2 regions of the Vibrio pelagius genome follow, and region 1 is predicted to be linked to the other one. Evidence: riboswitches for the same ligand, from Rfam matches in the RefSeq annotation. Region 1 holds a riboswitch; the other holds the start of a gene.

What was found. A riboswitch is a leader RNA that binds a small molecule or an ion and turns the genes downstream of it on or off. The one in region 1 is predicted to bind lysine.
Region 2: linked by a shared signal. The riboswitch ahead of vsple_RS08785 (Na+/H+ antiporter NhaC family protein) and the one ahead of lysC (lysine-sensitive aspartokinase 3) in region 1 are both predicted to bind lysine.

The regions. Positions count from the first base shown of each region.
Region 1 is NZ_AP025503.1:335,425-350,988, forward strand. It holds rRNA gene vsple_RS01575 (23S ribosomal RNA) at 1-2,562, shown strand, start outside; rRNA gene rrf (5S ribosomal RNA) at 2,683-2,798, shown strand; tRNA gene vsple_RS01585 (tRNA-Asp) at 2,840-2,916, shown strand; tRNA gene vsple_RS01590 (tRNA-Trp) at 2,975-3,051, shown strand; gene vsple_RS01595 (DUF6933 domain-containing protein) at 3,366-4,157, opposite strand; gene vsple_RS01600 (cation:proton antiporter) at 4,418-5,701, opposite strand; gene metH (methionine synthase) at 5,871-9,548, shown strand; gene lysC (lysine-sensitive aspartokinase 3) at 9,611-10,984, opposite strand; lysine riboswitch at 11,092-11,269, opposite strand; gene vsple_RS01615 (pyridoxal-phosphate-dependent aminotransferase family protein) at 11,446-12,585, shown strand; gene vsple_RS01620 (PglL family O-oligosaccharyltransferase) at 12,649-14,424, opposite strand; gene uvrA (excinuclease ABC subunit UvrA) at 14,520-15,564, opposite strand, start outside.
Region 2 is NZ_AP025503.1:2,020,804-2,036,367, reverse strand. It holds gene vsple_RS08800 (hypothetical protein) at 2-271, shown strand; gene vsple_RS08795 (inosine/guanosine kinase) at 374-1,678, shown strand; gene vsple_RS08790 (H-NS family histone-like protein) at 2,217-2,627, opposite strand; lysine riboswitch at 2,992-3,169, shown strand; gene vsple_RS08785 (Na+/H+ antiporter NhaC family protein) at 3,285-4,877, shown strand; His leader region at 5,065-5,202, shown strand; gene hisG (ATP phosphoribosyltransferase) at 5,256-6,152, shown strand; gene hisD (histidinol dehydrogenase) at 6,152-7,456, shown strand; gene hisC (histidinol-phosphate transaminase) at 7,479-8,519, shown strand; gene hisB (bifunctional histidinol-phosphatase/imidazoleglycerol-phosphate dehydratase HisB) at 8,611-9,699, shown strand; gene hisH (imidazole glycerol phosphate synthase subunit HisH) at 9,709-10,323, shown strand; gene hisA (1-(5-phosphoribosyl)-5-[(5-phosphoribosylamino)methylideneamino]imidazole-4-carboxamide isomerase) at 10,368-11,105, shown strand; gene hisF (imidazole glycerol phosphate synthase subunit HisF) at 11,087-11,860, shown strand; gene hisIE (bifunctional phosphoribosyl-AMP cyclohydrolase/phosphoribosyl-ATP diphosphatase HisIE) at 11,857-12,492, shown strand; gene vsple_RS08740 (YchJ family protein) at 12,664-13,173, opposite strand; gene vsple_RS08735 (EAL and HDOD domain-containing protein) at 13,274-14,491, opposite strand; gene lpxH (UDP-2,3-diacylglucosamine diphosphatase) at 14,608-15,351, opposite strand; gene vsple_RS08725 (peptidylprolyl isomerase) at 15,432-15,564, opposite strand, start outside.

The DNA.
Region 1 (15,564 bases):
GTAACCGACACATCATAATCAGTGAAATCGAGTAGGGCGGGACACGTGATATCCTGTCTGAATATGGGGGGACCATCCTCCAAGGCTAAATACTACTGACTGACCGATAGTGAACCAGTACCGTGAGGGAAAGGCGAAAAGAACCCCTGTGAGGGGAGTGAAATAGAACCTGAAACCGTGTACGTACAAGCAGTAGGAGCACCTTCGTGGTGTGACTGCGTACCTTTTGTATAATGGGTCAGCGACTTATATTCAGTGGCAAGGTTAACCGTTTAGGGGAGCCGTAGGGAAACCGAGTCTTAACTGGGCGTTCAGTCTCTGGATATAGACCCGAAACCAGGTGATCTAGCCATGGGCAGGTTGAAGGTTGAGTAACATCAACTGGAGGACCGAACCGACTAATGTTGAAAAATTAGCGGATGACTTGTGGCTAGGGGTGAAAGGCCAATCAAACCTGGAGATAGCTGGTTCTCCCCGAAAGCTATTTAGGTAGCGCCTCGGACGAATACTACTGGGGGTAGAGCACTGTTAAGGCTAGGGGGTCATCCCGACTTACCAACCCTTTGCAAACTCCGAATACCAGTAAGTACTATCCGGGAGACACACGGCGGGTGCTAACGTCCGTCGTGGAGAGGGAAACAACCCAGACCGCCAGCTAAGGTCCCAAAGTATAGCTAAGTGGGAAACGATGTGGGAAGGCTCAGACAGCCAGGATGTTGGCTTAGAAGCAGCCATCATTTAAAGAAAGCGTAATAGCTCACTGGTCGAGTCGGCCTGCGCGGAAGATGTAACGGGGCTAAGCTATACACCGAAGCTGCGGCTGCACACTTTAGTGTGCGGGGTAGGGGAGCGTTCTGTAAGCCGTTGAAGGTGGTCTGTAAGGGCTGCTGGAGGTATCAGAAGTGCGAATGCTGACATGAGTAACGATAAAGGGAGTGAAAAACTCCCTCGCCGGAAGACCAAGGGTTCCTGTCCAACGTTAATCGGGGCAGGGTAAGTCGACCCCTAAGGCGAGGCCGAAAGGCGTAGTCGATGGGAAACGGGTTAATATTCCCGTACTTCTTACAATTGCGATGGGGGGACGGAGAAGGCTAGGTGGGCCTGGCGACGGTTGTCCAGGTTCAAGTACGTAGGCGGAAGGTTTAGGTAAATCCGGACTTTCTTAACGCTGAGATACGATGTCGAGCCACTACGGTGGTGAAGTCATTGATGCCATGCTTCCAGGAAAAGCCTCTAAGCTTCAGATTGTAAGGAATCGTACCCCAAACCGACACAGGTGGTCGGGTAGAGAATACCAAGGCGCTTGAGAGAACTCGGGTGAAGGAACTAGGCAAAATGGTACCGTAACTTCGGGAGAAGGTACGCTCTTATCGGTGAAGTCCCTCGCGGATGGAGCTGACGAGAGTCGCAGATACCAGGTGGCTGCAACTGTTTATTAAAAACACAGCACTGTGCAAAATCGTAAGATGACGTATACGGTGTGACGCCTGCCCGGTGCCGGAAGGTTAATTGATGGGGTTAGACTTCGGTCGAAGCTCTTGATCGAAGCCCCGGTAAACGGCGGCCGTAACTATAACGGTCCTAAGGTAGCGAAATTCCTTGTCGGGTAAGTTCCGACCTGCACGAATGGCGTAATGATGGCCACGCTGTCTCCACCCGAGACTCAGTGAAATTGAAATCGCTGTGAAGATGCAGTGTACCCGCGGCTAGACGGAAAGACCCCGTGAACCTTTACTACAGCTTGGCACTGAACATTGACCCTACATGTGTAGGATAGGTGGGAGACTTTGAAACCGCGTCGCTAGATGTGGTGGAGTCGTCCTTGAAATACCACCCTTGTAGTGTTGATGTTCTAACGTTGGTCCCTGAATCGGGATTACGGACAGTGCCTGGTGGGTAGTTTGACTGGGGCGGTCTCCTCCCAAAGAGTAACGGAGGAGCACGAAGGTGGGCTAATCACGGTTGGACATCGTGAGGTTAGTGCAATGGCATAAGCCCGCTTGACTGCGAGAATGACAATTCGAGCAGGTGCGAAAGCAGGTCATAGTGATCCGGTGGTTCTGAATGGAAGGGCCATCGCTCAACGGATAAAAGGTACTCCGGGGATAACAGGCTGATACCGCCCAAGAGTTCATATCGACGGCGGTGTTTGGCACCTCGATGTCGGCTCATCACATCCTGGGGCTGAAGTCGGTCCCAAGGGTATGGCTGTTCGCCATTTAAAGTGGTACGCGAGCTGGGTTTAGAACGTCGTGAGACAGTTCGGTCCCTATCTGCCGTGGGCGTTGGAAGATTGAAGGGGGCTGCTCCTAGTACGAGAGGACCGGAGTGGACGAACCTCTGGTGTTCGGGTTGTCATGCCAATGGCATTGCCCGGTAGCTAAGTTCGGAATCGATAACCGCTGAAAGCATCTAAGCGGGAAGCGAGCCCTGAGATGAGTCTTCCCTGGCGCTTTAAGCGTCCTAAAGGGTTGTTCAAGACTAGAACGTTGATAGGCAGGGTGTGTAAGCGCTGTGAGGCGTTGAGCTAACCTGTACTAATTGCCCGTGAGGCTTAACCATACAACACCCAAGGGGTTTTGATGGACTCAAGATATACAAACGCTTGAATGAGTTTGAAGAGAACAAGAAACAGCTTTCCAGATTACTTTTCTGAAAGAAAATCAGAGAAGAAAGAATTTGCTTGGCGACCATAGCGTTGTGGACCCACCTGATTCCATGCCGAACTCAGAAGTGAAACGCAATAGCGCCGATGGTAGTGTGGGGCTTCCCCATGTGAGAGTAGGACATCGCCAGGCTTTAAATTATGGACACTTGCTTAAAGCAAGTAAGCCACTGCGGAGTGGTAGTTCAGTTGGTTAGAATACCGGCCTGTCACGCCGGGGGTCGCGGGTTCGAGTCCCGTCCACTCCGCCACTTATTCGAGAGCCTCGCCCAGTGTGAGGTTTTTTCGAATCTACAGTATTGAAATTTTAGGGGTGTAGCTCCAATTGGCAGAGCAGCGGATTCCAAATCCGCGTGTTGGGAGTTCGAATCTCTCCACCCCTGCCATATCCAAGGCTCTAGTCGAAAGACTGGGGCTTTTTCATAGCTATCGTTCAATAAATTCAAACTACCCATACAACACTTCCCCATTTCCCTATTCAACGATTCCTCTATACTTTCCCAACCTGTTTTTCGGTTCATACCAATCGTAGTAAATAATTGCCCACCCTAGCTTGCTAAAATGCTCGATAACTGCGTTAGAATTTTTGATTGTAGAATAACTACTTATCGAAAAATTCTGCCTTGTTCTCAAGCCTTTTTCCTGCGCTATTTTTGATCACCTATTTACTGTGATTGGTATCATATCAGGTCGGATACTCTTATCGCTTGGTAGGGAACACGATCACGTTATCTTGTATCGATTCTGGTTGTTTCTGTAGATCCCACTCTTCGTGATCTGTACTCATCTCTATGGGCATAGGCGCATCGGACATAGCCCGCTTAAGTTCACGTATACGCTCAGAGACATCCTTAATCTGTTTCTCATCGTAATCACAGTAGTTTCTTAACCAATGGAACAGCATCTGATTCGCAGGATAGATCATGTCCTTAAACCCTTTATACTGTCTCAGCATGCTGTTCATGTCAGCATCAAAGCACATCACTTGCTCGGTATCAGGCAAGCACCCAGAATTTTCAGCAGTATCCTTAAAGAACCAGGCTATCTCGTTTATATGCGACTGCATGCTTCTGTCCGAGCGACTAAAGAAGCGGTATTCGCTGTTTGCGGCCAAGAAGTTATTCAGAATAGGCTCAAAGGTATCATTATTCATGATCATCAGATCTTCACCGAAGTACTGAACCAAGTTAGCTATGCGCTCAATGAAGTCGGTTAGAAACCGTTGGTATTCACCCTTCTTAAGATCAACGAAGGTCATCACATACCGCGTATCTTTCTCAATAGCGAAGATGATGGGTTTACGTTGAACTCGGACTACATGCACCAACCACTCACAGAGCTCTTTTGGAGTACTGCCATCATTTTCTTTCAAGTAATCAGTATCATCAGCTATTAACTTGCATGGAGCAGGGGCTATTGGTGAGAACTCTCTTCCTTTTCGAGTCACGGTGAAGAAATCACTAGCTGCTTTAGTACAGTTGAAAATTAACATGATTCTCTGTTTTAGTTTCTTAATTTGTTCCAGATTAAAGACCATTTGAATAAATGCAACTACAGACAATGTGTAAATGACTTTGGAGCATGAATTTTGTTAGTAGTATCTGGTATCACGTTTGTCGCTGACATCGTTAATTACATCTAACGATAAACGACCTCACAATCTACGAAAGCTTAGTTTGGACTGGAGGGGAAGATTTTGATAGCAACGGTATAGAGGCTACTTAGGAGCAGCCTCTATGTAGGGTCGGAGTGTTATTTGTTTAACTCTTTTTCTGCGAGTTTAGCTTTCTCAATCATTGGTGTAATCGTTGAGCCTTGAATTAAGATTGAGAACACCACAACTGAGTATGTCATGACTAGAATGATCTCTTTTACATCAATCAGTTTGTCTTCGATGACCCAGATACCTGATGGGATAGATAGAGCCATTGCAAGTGCTAAGCCACCACGTAATCCACCCCACGTGAGGATGTTAACTGAGCACGGGTTATAGCTTCTAAAGCGCTTAAAGCCAATGTATGATAAAAATACACTGAGGTAACGCGCTCCTAGTACTAACGGTACAGAGAAAGCCATTAAGATCCAGTCTTCTTTATGGAATTCAAAAAGCAGCATCGACATACCGATCAGTAGGAATAGCACGCCATTTAGAAACTCATCGATGAGCTCCCAGAAGTGGTCTAAGTGATCTTCACTCTCTTTTGAGAATCCGATAAAGCGTGTCCAGTTGCCAATCATAATACCTGATACGACCATAGCTAATGGGCCCGATACATGAAGCACTTCTGCAAACGCGTATCCGGCGGTTGGGATACCAATCGTTAGTAACAACTCCATAGAGTGATCGTCGGTATTGCTGATTAAGTAGTGGAATATAAGCCCCAATACGAAACCATAAACAATCCCACCAATCGCTTCTTGAATAAATAGCATCGTTACGCTGCCCACTGTTGGAGCTTCGCTACCAAATGCGATAGTAAACAGAGTGACAAAGATAACCAGACCGAAACCATCATTGAACAGTGACTCACCTTCAATTTGGGTTGAAATACGTTTTGGGGCATTGAGTTTCTTAACAATCGCTAAGACTGCAATCGGGTCAGTCGGAGAGATAAGAGATCCAAACAGTAAGCAGTAGATAAGATCAAACTGAATGCCGATAACTTGGCAAAATCCGTAAAGCGCAAACCCAATGAAAAAAGTCGAAAATAGAGTCGCTCCTAACGCGAGCACAGTAATTTCCCATTTCTGATCTTTGAGGTTAGGGAGTTTAATCCCTAGCCCACCTGCAAATAGTAGGAAACCTAAAATCCCTTTGAGTAGAAAATCTTCGAAGTTGATACTCGCCACTGTCTCTGAAGCGATTTCAGACAGCTGAAACCAATCGTTTTGACCAGCAATCAGGATAATTAGTGAAAGCATCATCGAACCAGCAGTAATAGCGATTGTGGTTTGCATCTTTCCTATCTTGCTGTTTACAAACGCTATCAACATAGCGGCTGCAGATAAAAAGCAAAGTGTGTAGTAGACCGACATTGGATTTCCGATATGTAACAAAATATGAAAATGAATTTTCGTCCTCTATCGCTTAAATAGCAAACGGTTTTTTGTCATAGATTAGTTATCAATTTCTCCGTTTAGACGTCTAGACTCCTTTTTAATGTGTGATAGGATGGAGTGATAATTAAAGGAATGAGGCTGTACTGTGGGAAGTAATGTAAAGCAACAGATCGAAGCTCAGTTAGAGCAACGAATTCTATTGATCGATGGTGGTATGGGCACCATGATCCAGAATTATAAACTGGAAGAGCAGGACTATCGAGGTGAGCGCTTTGCCAATTGGCATAGTGATCTTAAAGGCAATAACGACCTTTTGGTGCTTACTCAACCTCAGCTTATTAAGGACATACATTCGGCTTACTTAGAAGCTGGCGCAGACATCCTTGAAACCAATACCTTTAACGCAACTACCATTGCGATGGCTGACTATGATATGGAAAGCCTCAGTGAAGAGATTAACTTTGCTGCTGCTAAGTTGGCGCGTGAAGCTGCTGATGAGTGGACTGCAAAAACACCTAACAAGCCTCGTTACGTAGCTGGCGTGCTTGGCCCAACGAACCGTACTTGTTCGATTTCCCCTGATGTAAATGACCCTGGCTATCGAAATGTTAGCTTTGATGAGTTAGTGGAGGCTTACTCCGAATCAACTCGAGCGCTGATTAAAGGTGGTTCTGATCTGATCCTGATTGAGACCATTTTCGATACTCTAAATGCTAAGGCTTGTGCATTTGCCGTTGATACTGTGTTCGAGGAGTTAGGGATTACTCTTCCAGTCATGATCTCAGGTACTATCACAGACGCATCAGGTCGAACGCTTTCCGGTCAAACAACAGAAGCTTTCTACAATTCATTGCGTCACGTTCGCCCACTGTCCTTTGGCTTGAACTGTGCCCTTGGGCCTGATGAACTGCGACCTTATGTCGATGAGCTTTCTCGCATTTCAGAAACCTTTGTTTCAGTTCACCCTAATGCTGGTCTTCCTAACGCATTTGGTGAATACGATCTCTCTCCTGAAGATATGGCCTCTCATGTAAAAGAGTGGGCGGAGAGCGGCTTCCTAAACCTAATCGGTGGTTGTTGTGGCACCACTCCAGAACATATTCGCCATATGGCTAATGTGGTCGAGAACGTTAAGCCGCGAGCTTTACCTGAGTTAGCTGTTTCATGCCGCCTATCAGGGTTAGAGCCCCTCACCATCGACAAAGACACCTTGTTCGTCAATGTTGGTGAGCGTACCAACGTTACTGGTTCTGCTCGATTCAAGCGTCTAATTAAAGAAGAGCTTTATGACGAGGCTCTGGAAGTTGCTCGTCAACAAGTTGAGAATGGCGCACAAATCATCGATATCAACATGGATGAAGGCATGCTAGATGCTGAGGCGTGTATGGTGCGTTTCTTAAATCTATGTGCGTCTGAACCTGAGATCTCTAAAGTGCCTATTATGGTCGACTCTTCGAAGTGGGAAGTCATCGAAGCGGGCCTGAAATGTATTCAAGGCAAGGGCATCGTTAACTCCATCTCTTTAAAAGAAGGTAAAGAGAAATTTGTTGAGCAAGCTAAGCTGATTCGCCGTTATGGTGCTGCGGTTATCGTGATGGCTTTTGACGAAGTCGGTCAAGCAGAAACCCGTCAGCGTAAGCTAGAGATTTGTACTAACGCATACAATATCTTGGTGGATGAAGTTGGTTTCCCACCGGAAGATATTATCTTCGACCCGAACATCTTTGCTGTTGCGACCGGTATTGAAGAGCACAACAACTACGCGGTTGATTTCATTGACGCGGTAGCAGACATCAAACGCGACCTTCCATATGCGATGATTTCAGGCGGTGTTTCTAACGTATCGTTTTCTTTCCGTGGTAACAACTACGTTCGAGAAGCGATTCACGCGGTATTCCTGTATCACTGTTTCAAGAACGGTATGGACATGGGTATCGTTAATGCTGGTCAGCTTGAAATTTACGATAACGTCCCAGATAAACTGCGTGAAGCGGTAGAAGATGTTGTTCTTAATCGTCGTGATGACTCGACTGAGAGATTACTAGATATCGCTGCGGAATACGCTAATAAAGGTGTTGGTAAAGAGGAAGATGCTTCCGCACTCGAGTGGCGTACTTGGGCGGTTGAGAAGCGCCTAGAGCATGCACTTGTCAAAGGTATTACTGAATTTATCGTCGAAGATACTGAAGAAGCTCGTTTGAATGCCAGTAAGCCATTAGAGGTCATTGAAGGTCCCTTGATGGATGGCATGAATGTTGTGGGTGATCTGTTTGGTGAAGGTAAGATGTTCCTTCCTCAGGTAGTTAAGTCAGCGCGTGTAATGAAGCAAGCCGTTGCACACTTGGAGCCTTTCATTAACGCTTCTAAGCAAGCTGGTTCTTCAAACGGTAAGATTTTGCTCGCTACCGTAAAAGGCGATGTTCACGATATCGGCAAGAACATTGTGGGCGTGGTACTGCAGTGTAATAACTACGAGATTATTGACCTTGGAGTGATGGTTCCTTGCGAACAGATCCTAAAAGTCGCTAAAGAAGAGAATGTCGACATTATCGGCCTATCTGGCCTAATTACTCCATCACTCGATGAGATGGTGCATGTCGCTAAAGAGATGGAACGTTTGGATTTCGATTTGCCACTGTTGATTGGTGGTGCAACAACTTCCAAGGCGCATACTGCCGTTAAGATTGAACAGAACTACAAGAACCCTGTGGTGTATGTGAACAACGCATCACGAGCGGTTGGGGTATGTACGTCTCTATTATCTGATGAGCTTCGCCCGGCGTTTGTTGAGAAGCTAGATTTGGATTATGAGCGTGTCCGTGATCAGCACAACCGTAAAAAGCCTCGCACTAAGCCGGTAACGTTAGAGCAAGCTCGAGCGAATAAAGTGGCTATTGATTGGGAAAGCTATACGCCGCCAGCTCCAGCTAAGCCGGGTGTGCATGTTTATGATGACTTTGATGTTTCGACTTTGCGTCGTTACATTGACTGGACTCCGTTCTTCATGACTTGGTCGCTAGTGGGCAAATACCCTGCCATTCTTGAACATGAAGAAGTAGGCGAAGAGGCAAAACGTCTATTCAAAGACGCCAATGACCTGCTTGATCGAGTTGAACGTGAGGGCTTACTTAAAGCTCGTGGTATGTGTGCGCTGTTCCCTGCGGCAAGCGTTGGTGATGATATTGAAGTTTATACTGATGAATCACGCACTGAGGTGGCTAAGGTTCTTCATAACCTACGTCAGCAAACAGAAAAACCAAGAGGTTTTAACTACTGTCTGTCTGATTACATTGCACCAAAAGAGTCAGGTAAGAAAGATTGGATCGGTGCCTTTGCCGTAACAGGTGGCATTGGAGAGCGTGAGCTTGCTGATGAATATAAAGCGGCGGGCGATGACTACAACGCCATCATGATTCAAGCGGTAGCTGACCGACTTGCTGAAGCATTTGCCGAGTACTTACATGAGCAAGTACGTAAAGATATCTGGGGCTACTCAGCCGATGAAAACCTATCGAATGATGAGTTGATTCGTGAGAAGTATCAAGGTATTCGTCCAGCACCGGGTTATCCTGCATGTCCTGAGCATACTGAAAAAGGCTCATTGTGGGAGCTACTGAAAGTGGAAGAGACGATCGATATGTCTTTGACGAGCAGTTACGCGATGTGGCCAGGTGCATCAGTATCGGGTTGGTATTTCTCTCACCCTGATTCACGTTACTTTGCAATTGCTCAGATTCAGCAAGATCAAGTAGATAGCTACGCTGATCGCAAGGGCTGGGATGCGCTGGAAGCAGAGAAGTGGTTAGGTCCAAACATTAACTAAGATCGACTAGAAAGTAAAAGGGTTGCCATTGCGCAACCCTTTTTTAAATCTGTTTGAATGTATTACTCTTGCTCAAATAACTCTTGGTGGAGTTTCTGAATTGCCGAGCGAGAAACGGACTCATGCACTAAGAAACAAAGGTTGTGTGGGCTTGCGCCGTAGCAGATCATGCGTAAGTTGAAGTCTTCAAGAGTGCTGAAGACCTGTTTTGCATAGCCTTTGCTCTCACTCATATTGTTACCGATAAGTGCCACAAGGCATAGGTTGTGTTCAACTTCTACTGTACATAGCTCTTCAAGCTCTTTGCGCACGACTTCAGGCAGTTCTGGAGCTCCACCAGAAGTGTCTGTCTGATCCAGCGTCAGAGAGACACTGATCTCTGACGTTGTAATAAGATCGACAGAGATCTTATGCTTAGCAAGGATTTCAAATACTTTTGCTAGGAAGCCGTATGCATGGAACATGTTCGCACTGCGCAGTGTGACCATAGTTTGGTTACAACGCAGGGCAAGTGCTCTGAACAGTGGCGAGCTCTCAACTTGTTGACGAATCCAAGTACCGCCTTTTTCAGGTTCTTTAGAAGAGCCGACAAAGACAGGAATTTTATGACGTAGCGCTGGCACCAATGTAGAAGGGTGCAAGATCTTCGCGCCAAAGTTCGCCATCTCAGAGGCTTCACTGAAGCTGATCTCTGGAATTGGTGAAGCTTTAGGGGCGATACGAGGATCTGTGGTGTAGATCCCCGGGACATCAGTCCAAATCTCTAGACCAGAAGCTAATACTGACTCTGCAATGAGTGCTGCTGAATAGTCGCTTCCGCCACGACCGAGTGTGGTTGTATTGCCTTCATCGTCCGCACCAATAAAGCCTTGAGTGATGACGACGTACTCTTGGCATAAAGGAATCAGTTTCTCTTGAGCAAGCTGAGAGATCTGCTCCAGTTGAGGTTCTGCTTTGCCGTAAGCGTCATTGGTACGCAACACTTCTCTAATATCAAATCTGACTGCAGATACGCCACGCTCTCGAAGAATTTGCGCAAAAAGGTGGGTCGACATTAGCTCACCACACGCCACTAGATGGTCAGTTAACTTGGCACTGGACTGAAAAGATGCAGCTTCTGCAGCACTGGCAACGTTGTCCAAAATCGCATGGATCTCTTTCTCGACACTCATAGGCTCTGCGAGTTGATCTAAAATCGCGTGATGAATATCGGTTAGTTGACTCATTAGCTCTTGGCGGCGGGCTTGGTCTTGTACACCGTTTGCCAGTTCAACTAAAAGATTGGTGACGCCTGAACACGCACTGCTGACAACAAGCTTGGTATTTGGGTTATTCTCAATAATGGCTGCACAGTGACTCATTGCTTCAAAGTTAGCAACGCTTGTCCCACCGAATTTGGCGACATTAAAAGAACCAGCTACATTAGATGCGCTCACGATAAATCTCCCGACTTCCTAAAATAAAAATTACTGTTGGTAATCCAACGTCCAATGTTTTGAAGAGAGGGTTTAGAGCAAAAAGAGAGGTGTGTATTTGAATTGTAAACCTCAGAAGCTCCTCATCATATTGGAATGATGACAGTTAATGGGATTCAGCCCAATTAACCGATAACAGAAACCCGACATGTTTCAGTTACCTCGGCACTGCTCCCCCTGAATGCTCTGTATTGGAAATGTGGTTCCACAAAACATCTACCTGGGCAGTGCTCCTCTTCTGCTTGATAGCTGATTTATTGAACGTGTTTGCGGTAAGAATGTCAATCGATAACTCAAGATAAAGTGAAAATAAATTTAACAATTCTGTGACAGTGGTTTGACCTCGAGACTTTCGACTAATTGCTGAGGTTGTAGATTTGCTTTAGTGTGGAAGGTTGATGTCATAAACATAAAGGATAATTATGTCGAACCTGCACACAATCTCAATCGCTGAAAGCTTCTTTCCTCCTCATCGCACGTTAATGGGACCTGGGCCTTCTGATATTTCCCCGCGAGTGCTACAGGCGCTGAGTCGTCCTACTATCGGTCACTTAGATCCTCTGTTTATCAATATGATGGATGAAGTGAAACAGCTACTAAAGTACGCCTTCCAAACGGAAAACGAGTTTACGATTGCGGTCTCAGCACCGGGTAGTGCAGGTATGGAAACCTGCTTCGTCAATCTGATTGAACCTGGCGAAAAAGTGATTGTGTGCCGTAATGGTGTATTTGGTGAGCGAATGCGTGAAAACGTAGTTCGCTGTGGTGGCGAAGCTATTTTGGTTGACGATGAGTGGGGGAGACCTGTATCGGTCGATAAAGTGGAGCAAGCACTCACTGAGCACCCAGATGCGGTCGCGGTTGCGTTTGTTCACGCAGAAACATCAACGGGCGCCCTTACAGATGCGGAAGCGATTTCTCAGGTTGCTCGTCGTTTTGACGCACTAACCATCGTGGATGCTGTGACTTCATTGGGTGGTGTCCCGCTGCTGGTGGACGAATGGCAGTTAGATGCCGTCTATTCGGGTAGTCAGAAGTGTTTATCTTGTGTTCCGGGCCTTTCGCCAGTGACGTTTTCGCAAAAAGCGGTAGAGAAGATGAAAGCGCGTCAATCGCCTGTGCAGAGTTGGTTCTTAGATCAGAGCTTGGTACTGGGGTACTGGAGTGGGGAAGGAAAGCGTAGCTATCATCATACTGCGCCGGTAAATAGCCTGTACGCACTGCATGAATCTTTAGTGATTCTACGCAATGAAGGGTTAGAGAATGCTTGGGAGCGTCATCAATCAGCGCATCGTGAGTTAAAGGTTGGGCTTGAATCGCTGGGTCTAAGCTTTGTGGTTGAAGAGGGAAGTCGGCTACCACAATTGAACGCGGTGTATTTCCCTGAAGGGATTGATGAAGCGGCGGTTCGAACACGACTGCTTGAAGAGTACAACCTAGAGATTGGCGCAGGTCTTGGCGCATTAGCCGGGAAAGCGTGGCGAATTGGCTTAATGGGTTATGGTGCTCGCAAAGAGAATGTTGCCTTGTGTTTGAAAGCTCTGGCGGATGTTTTAAAGTAAACAGAGTGACTCATTGATTTAAAAGGCGAACGAATCATCTCGTTCGCCTTTTTTATTGCGTTGCTATTGAGCGCTGCTGTGCGCTGATGAGGTCGATGATTTTACCTGTGATGGGCGCTGGTACTGCACCGTTGAAAAATCTCGATTAGGGAATAGGAATTGCGCTTCGCTGCGAATTTGTTCTGCTTTGCTTTCGTCCCCTAAGCCTTGGTAAGCCAAGATCAGGTTGTTGTAAAACGCAGGTCGAGGCTTCGACTTGATGATATTCAAAGACCAATCGATATACGGCTGAATCAGCTTCGGATCTTCTTGATAGAGTCCGATATTGAGATAAGTACTGTAGATATCCCAATCGTAACGATCTTTCCAAACTACAGGGTTCGAAACCTCTTTTAGAATGTCCGGATTTTTAGGCTGAGACTTCTCAAACTTGGTCAGTACATAGTTGGTATGCAGGGCACTTAACATATAAAAGCTGACAAGAATAGGCACAACCAAGCTCGTTACTCTAAACAACGTCTTACTGATAATGCTAAATCCCTTTTGGTAATGCTGGGAAGTGCGTTGATCTACCCAGTAAAGGAGCACGATAAAGGTGATCCAGTGAATCGCTGAGTGGTAAAACGGATACTCAAGTTGTGAGTGTAAAACGATCGGAATAAACAACGCGAACAATGCGAGCCGCGTTCCTTTTATTGCAGTGGTTATCCGACCTGCGACTAAAGCCGCTGCAAGCAGAATACCGATAATAGGCACGATACCGCCTTCGACGCCCCAAAATAACAACTCATTGTGTGGATGGTCCATCGCTGGAAGGCCAGGGTGATAATTGGGATTAAGTTGATGTTGGCGTGCTGTATAGAGCGTATATTCAGACTCAAACTTACCGTAGCCGTAACCAGAAAATGGCTTTTCCACCATCATGTCGAGGGCTTGCGGAAAAGTATAAGCTCGAGGGCTTTCTAAGTGTGTACGCTTGCTGGCTAAGCTATCCGCTGCTTGTAAGTTGATGATAGCGAAACCGGCAATCAGCCCAAGTACGACAGAACCACACCAGCCGTAAAAACGTTTCTTGGTCGAAAACTTGTAAAGGTATGGCAGGATAAGGACAAAGCTTAACACGCTGGCTAGCCAACCCGTTCTGGATGCGATGATGATCAGCAGTGGTACTGTGATTGCTGGCATAAGATAGAGCAGAAATGATTCACTCAGTTTGAGGTTGTACTTGGTTGGTTGTCTTGCCAGTAGATAAGCAGAAAGTACAAACCCAGTTGCGAGAAAACTTGCCATCACATTTGGTTGTTGAAAAATACCATAAGGACGGTTGGCTTTGGTGTTGTAACCAAACATATTGCCCGCTTCTAAGAAAAAGTACTGGAAGTAACCAAACAGAGCTTGAAGCATCACGGCAAGTACAATGAACCACAGTAAGCGCTGCTTGTGTTTGTTACTGAATTTGAACTGCTGAAGAAGAACAAACAACGCGAAACCAGCCCATAGTCCAAGTAAGCGACCTGAAGCTCCGGAAAGTGCAGCATTACTGTATAAAACTGGCAGGGTAAGAATTATGCAGCTAATCAGAAGTCCAATAGTGAGCTTTGAGTATTTGATGACACGGTTATTGGCCATTTGATAAAAGCCAATTGCCAGAGTAAAGCTCAAGGCAAGCCATGTGGTTGGGTTGAAGGAGAGCGCTAGGCCTGAACCACCAGGGTTGGGCATAAAAAAGTGCATAGCGATGAGAAAGACAACAGCCAAAGAAACCAAAAAGGGCTTATTGAGCGGAAGTTGAGTCACTTGAGCCTCAAGCTGTGTACCACTGGTGTGTATTGTCGCCATAGATCCTTAACCTTATAAAAACGGGGCTTGTTCAACTAGAACAAGCCCCGATACTGTAACACTTTTCGCCTTATTCGCTGAGTGCTATTGTAGACCTATTTCATAGTTAACATAGGCTTAAGAAAACGAGCGGTGTGAGAACCTTCGACTAATGCCACATCTTCTGGTGTACCAGCGGCAATAATTTCACCGCCACCTTGGCCACCCTCTGGGCCAAGATCGATGATCCAGTCTGCGGTTTTAATCACATCCAAGTTGTGTTCGATGACTACGACGGTGTTTCCGTGGTCACGCAGACGGTGTAGAACGGTCAATAGCTGTTGGATATCGTGGAAGTGTAGGCCTGTGGTTGGCTCATCTAGGATATAAAGAGTCTTACCAGTATCACGTTTAGATAGTTCACGAGCCAGTTTAACACGCTGCGCTTCACCACCAGACAGCGTTGTCGCGGCTTGTCCGAGTCGAATATATGACAAGCCCACGTCCATTAATGTTTGGAGCTTGCGTGCGATCACTGGAACTGGGTTAAAGAATTCGCGAGCATCTTCGACCGTCATCTCTAACACTTCATCGATGGTCTTGCCTTTGTAGCGTACTTCCAACGTTTCACGGTTATAGCGTTTCCCTTTACATACATCACAAGGAACGTATACATCTGGTAAGAAGTGCATTTCGACTTTAATAACCCCATCACCCTGACAGGCTTCACAGCGTCCACCTCGAACGTTGAAGCTAAAGCGGCCCGGCTTGTAACCACGAGAACGCGCTTCTTGTGTACCCGAAAACAGTTCACGAATCGGTGTGAAGATACCAGTATAGGTTGCAGGGTTAGAGCGCGGGGTGCGTCCAATTGGGCTTTGGTCGATATCGATAACCTTATCGAAATGCTCTAAGCCTTTTATCTTCTTATATGGCGCTGGTACTGCCGTGGTTGCACCGTTAAGTTGCGTGTGGGCGATCTTAAAGAAGGTATCGTTAATTAGAGTTGATTTGCCTGAACCTGACACGCCTGTAATACAGCTGAACAGACCGACAGGAATTGTGGCTGTCACCTCTTTAAGGTTGTTGCCTGTCGCACCAATTAGCTCAACCACTTTCTTTTTGTCGATTGGAGTACGCTCTTTTGGTACGGCAATTTCT
Region 2 (15,564 bases), 1.5 Mb from region 1:
AATGTCTGAACAAGATGAATTTATGCAAGAAGAGCAGTTGATTGAGATTATTGAAAATCAGCTAGAAGACGGACAACCGATTAAGGTGAAAGAGACTTTAATGCGTTTGATGATGACCGGGCACTCTCGTGAAGATGCGATTGCAGCGATGGCATGTGCACTTGCCATCGAAGTATTTGATGTCATGAAGAACAACGCTGAATTTAACCAAAAGCGTTACGCAGAACATCTGGATATGCTGCCAGATCTAAGCTTTATGGAAGGCGAATAAAAAAATACTCATGCAAACGTTTGCTATAGTTTGAGTGATTGCCGCGCTAAATATAGCGCGGTAGAATCCGCCCCCTATTTCCCCTTGACTTAGACTAGCCTTATGAAATTTCCTGGACAACGTAAATCAAAGCACTATTTTCCGGTTCATGCTCGTGACCCATTAGTGAGCCAATCTCAAAACAGCAAGAAGATGTCTCGCACTCATATTATTGGTATTGACCAAACTTTGGTGGATATCGAAGCGAAAGTGAGTTCAGAATTAATTGAAAAGTATGGTTTAAGTAAAGGTCATTCTCTCGTTATCAATGACGAAGCAGCAGAGTCTCTATACCAAGAGCTAAAAGAGCAGTGTCTGATTACTAATGAATACGCTGGTGGCACCATTGGTAACACGCTACACAACTACTCAGTGTTAGCGGATGACCGCTCAACGCTATTGGGTGTAATGAGCCAAGATATCAAAATCGGCAGCTACGGTTACCGTTACCTATGTAATACATCAAGCAGAATGGATCTGAACCATTTACAAGGGGTAGATGGCGCAATCGGTCGTTGCTTTGCTTTGATCACTGAAGATGGGGAACGCACCTTTGCAATCAGCGAAGGTCAAATGAACCAGTTAAATCCAGACAGCATTCCAGAGAAGATTTTTAAAAGTGCTTCTGCGTTAGTTCTTACCGCATACCTCGTTCGTTGTAAGCCAGGCGACCCTATGCCTGAAGCGACAATGAAAGCGATTGAGTACGCGAAGAAATACGATGTGCCAGTGGTACTGACGCTAGGTACTAAGTTCGTTATTCAAGATGACCCTGAGTTTTGGAAAGACTTCTTAGAGCAACATGTAACGGTTGTTGCAATGAATGAAGATGAAGCCGAAGCCCTAACAGGTGAAAGCGATCCTCTCGCTGCTTCAGATAAAACTTTGGATTGGGTAGATTTGGTTCTATGTACCGCAGGTCCAGTAGGTCTGTTTATGGCTGGTTATACAGAAGAGTCTGCGAAGCGCGAAACGACCTTACCGTTGCTACCGGGTTCTATTGCTGAATTCAACCGTTTTGAATTCAGTCGCCCTGCGCATAAAGCGTTGTGTGAATCTCCTATTAAAGTTTACTCGCATATCGCCCCTTACATGGGTGGTCCTGAGAAAATTAAGAACACCAATGGTGCGGGTGATGCTGCGTTATCTGCGTTGCTACACGATATGGCTGCAAATAAGTACCATAAAGAGAACGTACCAAATTCAAGTAAGCATCAGCACTCATTTTTGACTTACTCTTCATTCTCACAGGTATGTAAATATTCAAACCGTGCGAGTTATGAGGTGTTAGTTCAGCACTCTCCACGTTTATCTCGCGGTCTTCCTGAACGTGAAGACAGTTTAGAAGAAGCATACTGGGAGCGTTAACCTCTCACGGTTGAACAACAAATTTTCTAAAAACCTCAAATCCAGTTTGAGGTTTTTTTATTCTATTAATCATGGCACGTTAGATTAAGATTTCGAAACGTTGGAACCCAATTGATTAATAGCAATAGCAGCTGATAGTGATTATTTATGTAGACACTGTCATACAGGTCTTAACAAGAACACTTCAATATACTATATGCATAAAGCCGCGATGATTATCATGTGCGTGTATATACATAAAAATAATGAGACTATTACACAGCAGCGATTGCTATTGACGATCTTATTATTCAATGTTTCTGAATGGAATAACATTCACAGGTATATACTTTGGTATTAGATTCTATAAATGCCTGAATTTGAGCCAGTGAAATTGGTTGTTGTCACTCTGTTTATTCTGAGCTCAGGCGCGAGTAGCAAGAGTTGGGGGGATTGTTGCTACTGTTTTTTTGGACTAGTGTGTGATTGATAGTTAGTACAGATAAAAATAAAGGCCTATCTAAGTAGGCCTTTATTATATGAGTTTGAATGCTAATAATTAGATAGCGAAATCTTCTAGAGATTTACCAGCATCAAGTTGTTGTTGGATCGCTGAAGGTGTACGACCTTGACCAGTCCAAGTTTTCTCTTGACCGTTTGCATCAACATATTTGTATTTAGCAGGACGTGGTGCACGTTTAGATTTAGCGCCTTTAGCTTTTGACTCACCAGAAAGAGCCGCGATTAGATCTGCAACGTCGATGCCATCTTTAGCGATTTGATCAGCGATAGCCGCTAGTTTTGCTTCTTGTTCTGCACGAGCAGCACGTTCTTCAGCTTCAGCTTCTTGACGCTCTTGCACAACGATAGTCAGTTTGTCTAGTGCTTCTTCTAGTTGCTCAAGAGTTAATTCACGTGAGAATGCACGAAGGCTACGGATATTTAATAGAGTTTTTGTTAATTCAGACATGATATTTCCCATCAAGATAAATTAATTAATCCTCTTAATAATAAACAGAGGTATTAAAGAACACAAACAGTATTTCTGTTCAGAATTAATTTAAATATTAAAAAATAGGGGAACTTTCAGAAAAACCGATGAAGTCCCAAGTTTAAGATATAATATGTCTAGTGGTAGTCTATAAATGTGATATGTGACTAGTGGAGTAGGTGTGGCGATGTTGTGAGCATCTTGATTACTTTACTAACAAAAAAGTTAGTTTTATCGGAGTGATATGTTGCATTGTCTCTTTTGTTGAGTACAATTGCGGCTACCTGATGCGATGTGCTGGTTAAATTGTTGTTAAATCAAACGAACAATAGTTAAAAGTGTTATCGCACGTAGAGGCGCAATTGCAAAAAGTAACTCTCATTGGGGTGATGCCAATGAATGAGAGCGAAAGGTGTAATTGCCGAAGTAAATTGTATATCTAAGCAATTTGCTGGGGTTGTGCTAAATAGGTACAACACTGCCATAGTCTTAATTTTAAACTATGGAGCGCTACTGTAGGGTTGGGTGAAGTGTTCACTTCCCTTTCGCTTAGTTCAACATGAACTTGGTCGTCTGTACCGAGTTTGTCTGCAGTAGATCTCTAGCCAAATAAAAATAAACTGGTTTTTGAAGATCATGAATTTAATAGATTTTGCAACATCACCTTTATCATTGCTGCCGCCGCTTGTGGCATTGAGTCTCGCTATTGTGACTCGTCGCGTTTTAGTTTCTCTTGGTATCGGTATTGTAATGGGGGCTATTTTACTGGCTGATTATTCAGTTGGTAATGCCGCGAACTATGTTGTTACTAAGGTATCGGGTGTTTTCATTGAAGACGGCGGTATCAACACATGGAACATGAGTATTGTCGGGTTCCTTCTTTTATTAGGTATGATGACGGCGTTGCTAACGCTATCTGGTGGTACTCGTGCGTTTGCTGAATGGGCACAGTCTCGTGTTAAAAGCAAACGTGGTTCTAAACTATTAGCTGCATTCTTGGGTGTATTCATCTTTGTTGATGATTACTTCAACAGCCTAGCCGTTGGTGCGATCTCTCGTCCTGTAACAGACCGTTTCTATGTATCTCGCGCTAAGCTTGCTTATATTCTAGATTCAACAGCTGCTCCAATGTGTGTGATCATGCCGGCATCTAGCTGGGGTGCATACATCATGACTATCATCGGTGGCATTCTAGTGACTCATGGTATGACCGAGTACTCGGCACTGGGCGCATACATCCGTCTTATCCCAATGAACTTCTACGCTGTGTTTGCACTACTTATGGTATTTGCAGTGGCGTGGTTTGGTCTTGACGTAGGCAAAATGCGTGACCACGAAATTGAAGCATCTCAAGGCCGTGGCTTTGAAGGCGACAACGACAGCCAACAAGCTCACGATCTAAATGAAGAGCTAGACATTGAAGAGAGCCAAAACGGTTCTGTGTCTGATCTGATCATGCCTATCGTATCTCTTATCGTGGCGACAGTAGCAGCGATGCTATACACCGGCGGCGCAGCACTGGCAGCTGACGGCCAAGCGTTCAACCTACTGGGTGCGTTTGAAAACACAGATGTCGGTAAGTCTCTTGTCTACGGTGGTATCTTAGGTCTAATTGTTGCCTTAGCAACTGTGGTTAAGCAAAAACTGCCTGTGGCGGAAATTGTTCGTACTATGTGGATTGGTGCTCGCTCAATGTTTGGCGCAATCCTGATCCTTGTATTCGCATGGACAATCGGTTCTGTTATTGGCGACATGAAAACAGGTACCTACCTATCTTCACTAGCGACGGGCAACATTGATTACCATTGGCTACCGGTTATTCTATTCCTACTTGCTGGTCTAATGGCGTTCTCTACTGGTACATCATGGGGTACTTTCGGTATTATGCTACCAATTGCAGGTGATATGGCTGGCGCGACAGATCTTGCACTTATGCTGCCAATGTTAAGTGCGGTACTGGCAGGTTCAGTATTTGGTGACCACTGTTCTCCGATCTCTGACACAACGATTCTCTCTTCAACTGGTGCGCGTTGTAACCACATCGACCACGTAGCAACACAGCTTCCTTACGCACTGTCTGTGGCTCTAGTATCGTGTGTAGGCTTCATCGTTTTGGGTATGACGGCTTCTGTAGCACTCTCATTCTCAGCAGCAGCATTGACATTCGTTGGTGTGTGCTTCGCACTGGGTTACTTCTCGCGTTGTAAAATGGCAACGTGTAAGAGCTAATCAGTGAAATAACAACACTTAAGAGGGAAGCCACGGCTTCCCTTTTTAATTGGCGTTAAATTAATTTTAAAAATAGTGAAAAAAGTTCGAATTAATGGTTGAAAAAGACCACCAGCTTAGTTAGTGTGGATACAAGACAGCAAACAACATAAGAGCTGATAAGTATGCGTAAATTAGTAATGAACATTCATCACCATCATCACCCTATCTAGTCTTTCGGGGAGATATACGCGTACCCGGGAGCAAGTTTACTCCCGGAGGTTAAGTCATAAAGAATTTAGATTTAAACCCTCGGGATGACAGAGTCTTCCGAGGGTTTTTTCGTTTTAGCACTTTAAATTATTTAATAAATTCAAATATTTGCACAGGGATACAGCAATGCAGACACAACGCCTAAGAATCGCAATTCAAAAGAAAGGTCGCCTAAGTAAAGAGTGCCAAGACCTACTAAAAAAATGTGGTGTTAAATTCAACATCATGGGTGAGCGCCTAGTTGTACACTCACTAAATATGCCAATCGACCTATTATTGGTTCGTGATGATGACATCCCAGGTTTGATCATGGACGGTGTTGTTGACCTTGGCTTCATCGGTGAAAATGAACTGGAAGAAGTTCGTCTCGATCGCCTCGCTCTTAAAGAGCCTGCGGAGTTCCAAACATTGCGTCGTCTTGATTTCGGTGGCTGCCGTTTATCTATCGCAATCAATAAAGACGAAAAGTACAACGGGCCGCAAGACTTAGCGGGCAAGCGTATCGCGACAACTTACCCTCAGCTTCTAAAAGCTTACATGGACGAGCAAGGTGTTGATTTCAGCACTTGTATGCTGACTGGCTCTGTGGAAGTGGCTCCTCGTGCTGGACTAGCCGATGCGATTGCTGACCTAGTTTCGACAGGCGCAACACTAGAAGCGAACGGTCTAAAAGAAGCCGAAATCATTTTCCAATCTAAAGCGACTCTGATTCAACGTACTGGTGAATTCGACGCAGACAAAACAGCACTGATTGAAAAGCTACTGACGCGTATGCAGGGTGTTCAACAAGCGAAAGAGTCAAAGTACATCATGCTACACGCTCCAACTTCTCAACTTGAGCAAATCAAAGCGCTGCTACCAGGTGCTGAAGATCCAACGGTTCTGCCTCTTTCAACGGACAAAGATAAAGTTGCAGTTCACCTAGTAAGTACAGAAAACTTATTCTGGGAAACGATGGAACAACTAAAAGAGCTAGGTGCGAGTTCAATCCTAGTATTACCAATCGAAAAAATGATGGGGTAATTCGCATGAGAACCGTTGTTTGGCAATCTTTAAGTGAATCTCAGCAAGATTCTGTACTAGAGCGTCCTGCGATTAGTGAGGGCGCAAACATCACCGCGGCTGTTTCTGAAGTTATCGCTAAAGTGCGAAGTGAGGGCGATGCTGCTCTGACTGAACTGACTGAAAAGTTTGATCGAGTAACGCCAAAATCGATCCGCGTTTCAGCGGATGAGATTGAACAAGCGAGTGCTCGTCTAACAGCAGAAATGAAGCAAGCGCTAGAGCAAGCTTACAGCAACATTGCCAAGTTTCACGAAGCGCAAAAACCGCAACCTATTAAGGTCGAGACTCAACCTGGCGTTGTATGTGAGCAGGTGACTCGCGCTATCAATACGGTTGGTCTTTACATTCCGGGTGGTAGTGCTCCGCTTCCCTCAACGGTTCTAATGCTTGGTGTTCCGGCTCAGATCGCAGGTTGTCGTAAAGTGGTGCTTTGTTCACCACCACCGATTGCCGACGAGATTCTGTACGTAGCGAAGCTTTGTAAAATTGATGAAGTGTACAATGTGGGTGGCGGCCAGGCTGTTGCCGCGATGGCTTACGGTACTGAAACCGTGTCCAAAGTCGATAAAATATTTGGCCCTGGCAATGCTTACGTTACCGAGGCGAAGCGTCAAGTGAGTAACGATTTCCGTGGTGCAGCGATTGATATGCCTGCAGGTCCTTCTGAAGTACTTGTTATCGCAGACGAAACAGCAGATGCCGACTTCATTGCTGCGGACTTGTTGAGCCAAGCTGAACACGGCCCCGACTCTCAAGTGGTATTAGTAACGCCATCACCAGTGATTGCAGACCAAGTAACGGAAGCGGTTCAGAAGCAACTCAAAGAATTGTCTCGTGCGGACATCGCGCAACAGGCGTTGGCATCGAGCCTAATCATTATTGCAGAATCGATTACGCAAGCGGTCGCAATTTCTAACTTCTACGGCCCTGAGCACTTAATTGTACAGACTAAGAGCCCGCGCGAACTTCTGCCTCTGCTTGATAATGCAGGTTCAATTTTCTTAGGTGATTGGTCACCAGAATCAGCGGGTGATTATGCATCGGGTACCAACCACGTTCTTCCAACTTATGGTTATACCAAAACCTACTCTAGCTTAGGTTTGGCAGATTTCTCCAAGAGAATGACCGTTCAAGAGCTATCAGCAGATGGCTTGAAAGGTCTCGCGCCAACGGTTGTTACCATGGCTGAAGCAGAAGGACTTGATGCACACAAACGTGCCGTAACCATCCGAGTTGAAAAACTCAATCGTGCTGAAGCATAGAATTAAAAAGAGTAAGTTGTTCATGGAAAAGCTAGCAAGAAAACAAGTTCAAGCCCTAACGCCTTATTTGTCAGCACGACGAATCGGTGGTTCTGGCGATGTGTGGCTTAATGCCAATGAGTCTCCATTTGATAACGAATATACGCTGAATCTTGCGCGTCTAAATCGTTATAGTGAGTGTCAACCAAAAGAGATGATTGAGGCGTACGCTCAATACGCGGGTGTTAACGCTGAACAGACCATCACAACTCGTGGTGCGGACGAAGGTATTGAGCTACTGATTCGCGCTTTCTGTGAGCCGGGTGAAGATGCAATCCTTTACTGTCCACCAACCTATGGAATGTACGCGATTAGCGCGGAAACTATCGGTGTTGAGCGAAAGGTTGTTCCGTTAACCACCGATTGGCAACTCGATCTCCCAGCGATCGAAGCGCAGCTTGATAACGTTAAAGTTGTATTTGTATGTAGTCCAAACAATCCAACAGGTAATCTGGTTAATCGTAAAGACATCATTAAGCTGCTGGAAATGACGCAAGACAAAGCGATTGTAGTGATGGATGAAGCATACATCGACTTTTGCCCAGAAGCCTCGACGGTGGATCTTTTGGATCAGTATCCAAACCTTGCGATCTTAAGAACGCTCTCTAAGGCGTTTGCTCTGGCTGGTTTGCGCTGCGGCTTCACGCTAGCGAATAAAGAGTTGATTGATGTGCTTCTTAAAGTTATCGCACCTTACCCAGTACCAGTTCCAGTAGCAGAGATTGCCACTCAAGCGCTTTCTCAAGAAGGGCTAGCTCGTGCGAAGTTCCAAGTGCTTGACCTTAATGCAAACCGTGCTTACCTACAGGCTGGCTTAATGGGGATGCCACAACTGACGGTGTTCGATGGTTGGGGTAACTACTTGCTCGTTAAATTCCCTGACGGTGATGCACTGTTTAAAGCGGCGTGGGACAACGGCATCATTTTACGTAATTCGCCGATCGAAGATTGTGTTCGTATCAGCGTTGGTAATCGAGAAGAGTGCGAAAAGACACTTGGTTTTATTCGAAACTTTTACCAATAGAAACAGCGATTGATTACGCGAAGTAAACAGATTGATTTGGCTTAGATGTTATTGTCTAAGCGACAAGATTTAAAATTAAAAGGAAGTTCCAGTGAGTAAACAACAGAAAATTCTATTTATCGACCGTGACGGTACTCTGATCGTAGAGCCGCCTGTCGATTTTCAAGTCGACCGTTTAGACAAACTTAAGTTTGAACCGTTAGTGATTCCTAGTTTACTTGCGCTGCAAGATGCTGGTTATCGCTTAGTGATGGTGACTAACCAAGATGGGCTTGGCACGGACAGTTACCCTCAAGAAGACTTCGATGCGCCACACAACATGATGATGGAGTTTTTCGAATCTCAAGGTGTGAAGTTTGACGATGTATTGATTTGCCCTCACTTTGATGAAGACAACTGCTCTTGCCGCAAGCCAAAACTAGGTTTGGTAAAAGAGTACCTACAAGCGGGCAAAGTCGATTTTCAAAATTCTGTTGTGATTGGTGACCGTGTGACTGACCTGCAGTTAGCTGAAAACATGGCTATTCGTGGCATTCAGTACAATCCAGATCCTAATGCCGAAGGTATGATGAACTGGCCACAAATCCTAAAAGATTTAACGGTAAAAGCGCGTGTTGCAGAAGTGGTTCGTACAACCAAAGAGACGGACATTAAGGTTGCTGTAAATCTCGATGAGACAGGCGGTAATAAGATTGATACAGGGATGGGTTTCTTCGACCACATGCTGGATCAAATCGCGACACACGGCGGTTTCCAAATGAACCTTTCGGTGAAAGGTGACCTGCACATTGATGATCACCACACAGTCGAAGACACAGCACTGGCTCTTGGTCAGGCTCTAAAAGATGCACTGGGTGACAAGCGTGGCATTGGTCGATTTGGCTTTAGCCTACCAATGGATGAGTGTCTGGCACAGTGTGCGTTAGACCTATCCGGTCGTCCGTACCTAAAGTTCGATGCGAAGTTCAGCCGTGAGCAAGTAGGCGATCTTTCGACTGAGATGGTGGTTCACTTTTTCCGCTCACTAACCGATACATTAGCGTGTACGCTTCACCTATCTTCAGCAGGTGATAACGATCACCACATCATTGAAAGCTTGTTTAAAGCATTCGGTCGTACTCTACGCCAAGCGATTAAAGTTGAAGGCAACGAGTTACCGAGCAGCAAAGGCGTACTGTAAGGAATGAACATGAAAGAGCAGAAAGTTGTCATCATCGATACTGGTTGTGCCAATGTTTCGTCGGTAAAGTTTGCCATTGAACGCCTTGGTTATGCCGTAGAGATCTCGAAAGATCCTGCTGTCGTTCTGGCTGCAGATAAACTGTTTTTGCCGGGCGTGGGCACCGCAAGTGAAGCGATGAAAAACCTTGCTGAGCGCGATCTAATTTCTCTGGTTAAACAGGTTGAAAAGCCACTGCTTGGTATCTGTTTGGGTATGCAGTTGCTAGGTAAACTTTCGCAAGAGAAAGGCCAAAAAGCCGATGAGCTAGTCGAGTGTCTAGGTCTATGTGACGGTGAAGTTCGCCTAATGAATACTGGTGATTTACCGCTTCCCCACATGGGCTGGAATACAGTGAAATCAACGCCGGAACATCCACTGTTTAAAGGCATCGAAGAGGGTGAGTACTTCTACTTCGTACACAGCTTTGCAATGCCGGTTGGTGATTACACCATCGCACAGTGCGAATATGGAAACCCATTTACCGCAGCGGTTCAAAGCGGTAACTATTACGGTGTTCAGTTCCACCCAGAGCGTTCTTCAAAAGCAGGCTCTAAACTGATTCAGAATTTCTTGGAATTGTAATAAAGGATTAGGCAGTGTCTAACGCTGCCATAAAAGGAATGTAAATGATTATTCCCGCATTAGATTTAATTGAAGGCCAAGTTGTTCGCTTATTCCAAGGCGACTACGGCCAAGTAACAGAATACAAAGTTGATCCAGCAGAACAGTTCAATCTGTATCACCAAGCGGGTGCTAACTGGCTTCACCTTGTTGATCTTACAGGCGCTAAAGACACAACCGCACGCCAACTTGACCTGATTGCTAAGTTGTTGGCTAGCACACCGGCCAACATCCAGATTGGCGGTGGTGTACGTAATGAACAAGACGTTGTCGATCTACTGGAAGCTGGTGCTCAACGCGTGGTTGTTGGCTCAACAGCAGTAAAACAGCCTGAACTTGTTAAAGGTTGGATGGAAAAGTATGGTGCCGAAAAAATCGTACTTGCTTTGGATATCAACATTGATGAAAACGGCACTCGTAAAGTCGCGATTTCGGGCTGGCAAGAAGATTCAGGTGTAACGATTGAAGCACTGATTGAAGACTACCTGACGGTCGGTTTGAAACACGTTCTGTGCACTGATATATCACGTGACGGTACGCTGGAAGGTTCTAACGTTGAGCTTTATGTTGATCTTTGTAAACAGTACCCACAAGTTCAGTTCCAATCATCAGGTGGTATTGGCAGTCTAGCTGATATCGAAGCTCTTAAAGGCAGTGGAGTCGCTGGCGTCATTGTTGGCCGCGCACTTCTTGATGGCAAGTTCACTGCAGAGGAGGCGTTTGCATGCTGGCAAAGCGAATAATCCCTTGTTTAGACGTTCGTGATGGACAAGTAGTAAAAGGCGTTCAATTCCGTAACCACGAGATCATTGGAGACATTGTTCCTCTAGCACAGCGTTATGCGGAAGAGGGTGCAGATGAACTGGTTTTTTACGATATTACTGCATCGAGTGATGGGCGTGTCGTCGACAAAAGTTGGGTAAAGCGTGTAGCAGAAGTGATTGATATTCCTTTCTGTGTTGCTGGTGGGATCAAATCAGCAGAAGATGCAGCACGCATTCTTGAGTTTGGTGCAGACAAAGTATCGATTAACTCTCCTGCATTGGCGAACCCACAACTGATTACCGACTTAGCCGATAAGTTTGGTGTTCAATGTATCGTCGTGGGTATCGATTCTTACTACGATAAAGAAACCGGTAAGTACCAGGTTTATCAATTCACGGGCGACGAAGCACGTACTAAAGCAACTCAGTGGGAAACCAAAGATTGGGTGCAGGAAGTGCAGAAGCGTGGCGCAGGTGAAATCGTACTTAACATGATGAACCAAGACGGCGTGCGCAACGGTTACGATTTAGAGCAGCTGAATATGGTTCGTGAAGTGTGTAAGGTACCGCTGATTGCGTCGGGTGGCGCTGGTGCCATGGAGCACTTTGCAGAAGCGTACAACAGAACCAACGTGGATGGAGCGCTTGCCGCTTCTGTATTCCACAAGCAAGTCATCAATATTGGTGAACTGAAGCAATATCTAAAACAACAAGGTGTAGAGGTGCGTCTATGAGTTTCGCAGCGACGGAAGTAAATACGCTGGCTGAACGTATCAATTGGGATAAGGTGGACGGTCTCGTTCCTGCAATCGTACAAGATTTTCAGTCAAGCCAAGTGCTAATGATGGGTTACATGAACCAAGACGCTCTGGCTAAAACGGGTGAAACGGGTCAGGTGACCTTCTTCTCACGTACGAAAGAGCGTCTGTGGACTAAAGGTGAGACGTCAGGCAATGTTCTACAACTGGTGAACATGTCACTGGATTGCGACAACGATACCTTGTTAGTCAAAGTGAACCCAATCGGTCCAACTTGCCACCTTGGAAATACCACTTGTTGGGATGTGGACCCGCAAGAAGAGACACAGATGGTGTGGCTTCATCAACTTGAGCAGCTATTGGCTGCCCGCAAGGACGCAGACCCTGAATCTTCTTATACTGCCAGCCTATATGCCCGTGGCACCAAGCGTATTTCGCAAAAAGTGGGCGAAGAGGGCGTTGAAGTCGCGCTTGCGGCGACGTCGGGCGATAAGGCGGAGTTAGTTTGTGAATCGGCGGATTTGATTTACCACCTAATGGTTCTGCTTCAAGATCAAGGTCTATCGATGAATGACGTAGTCAACAAGCTAAAAGAACGTCATAAATAATCGATGGTTTGACATATCGAACTAAACAAAAGCCCCTTAAACATAATGTTTACGGGGCTTTTAAGTTTCTAGTCTATTACTTAGCTTTATAAGTGGTTAAATCTTTTTATTCCGAGGAGCCTAAGCGACATCAGGAATCTCTTTCAGCAATCTAATCACTTTTTCTAGGTATTAGCCACAGCACTTCTTGTACTTCTTACCACTGCCGCAAATACACGGGTCGTTACGGCCAATCTTAAAGCTTTCTACGGTTTGGTTGAGGCGAGAGTCAATCGCCGGCTCAGATTGCTTCTGTTCTGGAAACTCACCATCGATATAGAACCAAAGGCCATTTTCTCGAACGAAGCGCGAGCGTTCATGCATGCAATACTGCGCACCTTCCTCATTGAAATAAGCTTTAAACTCAACGAAACCTTCCTCACTATTAGCGCCCGGCTGCGCATTAACCACTTCAAGTCCAGCCCAATCGCTGTTAATAGATTCGGCAATGCCTTCACGTTGTGCTTCAGCATTACAACTAGGGTGGTAGGTTTGGACTACATAATCGACTAAGCCGAGTACATGAGCGCTGTATCGCGAACGCATCAGCTGTTCTGGGGTTACAACATTGTGATGGTCTTTATGCGCTACTTCACAGCACATAGCGTAGCTCTGTTTGCTACCGCAAGGGCATTGAGACATTTATCTTATCCTATAAAAATGGCCTCTACGAAGAGGCCATTAATCTTGTCTACATGAACATTGTTGTTAGTTTAACAAAACTCAATGAGGTGATATACCCTTATGTCGTTGCTGGCGATAGCAGCTCTTGTGCCCATTGAGTTGCTTCGTCATAAGTTTGACCTAGTTGATCTTCTGTTAGCTTTAATAATTTACAAATGCGGGTCGCTTCATCCCAGCGAGCTTGTTCATAGGCAACAACCATAGCGAGTACCGCGCCAAGCACGCCTTTGCGATTTATCAGCGCCTGCTTGATCTCCTCATCAATCGGAACTGCATTCAGCACTTCTTGTAGAGGCTGGTCGAGCAGGGAATCGAGAAGAGAAAACATTCCGGTTAGAAAAGCTTGTCCAGGCTCTTCTTTAACACGCATCTTATCGATCAGTAACTCACATTGTCGAGCTCGAATGACAGCCAAGCCGTATAGCGAATCAGGTTTATCTTCTTTAGCTGATGCTATCGCGACTAAAGAGACGAACTTACGCAGCTTTTGTTCACCTAGATACACCAGCGCTTGTCGGAAGGAGCGAATGGTTGTCGCAGCACTGCCGGCAGAGTTAACGTAAGTCAATAACTTATAAGACAAGGTAACATCTAAAGTAATCAGACGTTCGACCTCATTGAAATCGATCGGCTCATTAGCGATCTCTTTGCACAATTGAATTGTGGTTAAAAATGCAGGGTTCAATGCGCGCGTTTGAATCATCTCAGGTTTACTAAAAAAGTAACCTTGGAAGTAACTGAAACCGGCCGCTTTCGCTTGTTCGTACTCTTCGTGTGTTTCGACTTTTTCAGCGAGAAATTTAATGTCAAGATCGCGCATTGTGCTCATGAACATCGAAGCTTTCTCAATAGGGACAAGTCGGATATCAAACTTAATGATTGAGACGTAAGGGAGAAAACGCTTCCACGCTTTGGTCGGTACGAAGTCATCCAAAGCGATGGTATAGCCCGCGTCATAGATGGTTTTGATTGCTTCTAACAGCTCATCTGTCGGCTCACAGTCTTCAAGAACCTCAACGACCAAACTCTCTTTTGGAAAGAGTGTTGGTACAAGGTTGATTAAGCTGGTATATGGGAAATTAACAAAACCTAATTTATCCCCTAACGTATTGTAGTGGGTAGACAAAAAATGGTCTGACAGTAAGCGACTGGTAGCAAGCTCAGGCTCGACCTCTGGAAAGGTATTCTTAGGGCCGTCTCTAAAAAGTAACTCGTAACCTAAGGTTTTTTTATCAATATCAAGTATTGGCTGGCGTGCTACGTATGAATATTTCACTTAGTATTGCGTTCGGTTTAGTTTTGATAGTGTGATGATATCTAATTCTGAGGAAATTACCATACACAATCATAGAAAGTACAACCCATCATGGTAAAGCTTATGAAATAATAAGATTATGTATGAAATCGGTTGCTAAACTGTCTCGATTGCAGCTCAAATCCATCTGGTTTCATTACCAAAACAGAACCTTGCGTATACCAATCACCTAGCACAACTCGAGTCTGAACTTGATTATCAGCGTTTTCAAAGCGATGTACATTCGGGCGGTGAGTGTGGCCATGAATCATCAGGTCTACCTGATTATCTTTCATTACTTTCTCGACTTCGGATTGGGTGACATCCATGATATCGAGTGACTTCGTCTGTTTGTCGTCTTTGATATCTGACTGCACTTTGGCAACAATCTTCTTTTTAATGAAGAAGGGAATTCGGTTGAATATCCATTGTAACCAAGGCTGGTGGACTTTTTCTCTGAATGCGAGGTATTTAACATCCTCAGTGCAAAGTGTGTCGCCGTGGAGAACCACCGCTTTTTGACCATAAATATCTATCACTTCGACTTCTTCGAGAAGTTGTACACCTGTTTGCTTGGCGAAACGCTTGCCGACTAAAAAGTCGCGATTACCCTGAGTAAAGTAGCAAGGTACACCGTGAGCAACCAAGTCGACAAACGCCTGACGAATCGATTGTGCAAAGTCGCTGGTATCATCATCTCCAATCCAAAACTCAAACAGGTCTCCCAACACATAGAGTGCATCGGCTTCTACAGCTTCATTCTTCATGAACGTTAAAAAACACTCGGTTATGTCTGGTCGAGAAGGGGTAAGGTGCAGGTCTGAAATAAAATATGTTTTCATACAGTTTTAAAAAAAGGGAGCGAGTGCTCCCTTGTCCTAATTATTGATGTATCAATGGTGAATACGAATCGAAGGCTAAATTAAGCTTCGATTGTTGTACCAGTGATGATCACTTCTTCTAGTGGTACGTCTTGGTGCATACCCATAGAGCCAGTGCTAACACCTTTAATTTGGTTTACTACGTCCATGCCTTCAACTACTTCAGCGAATACA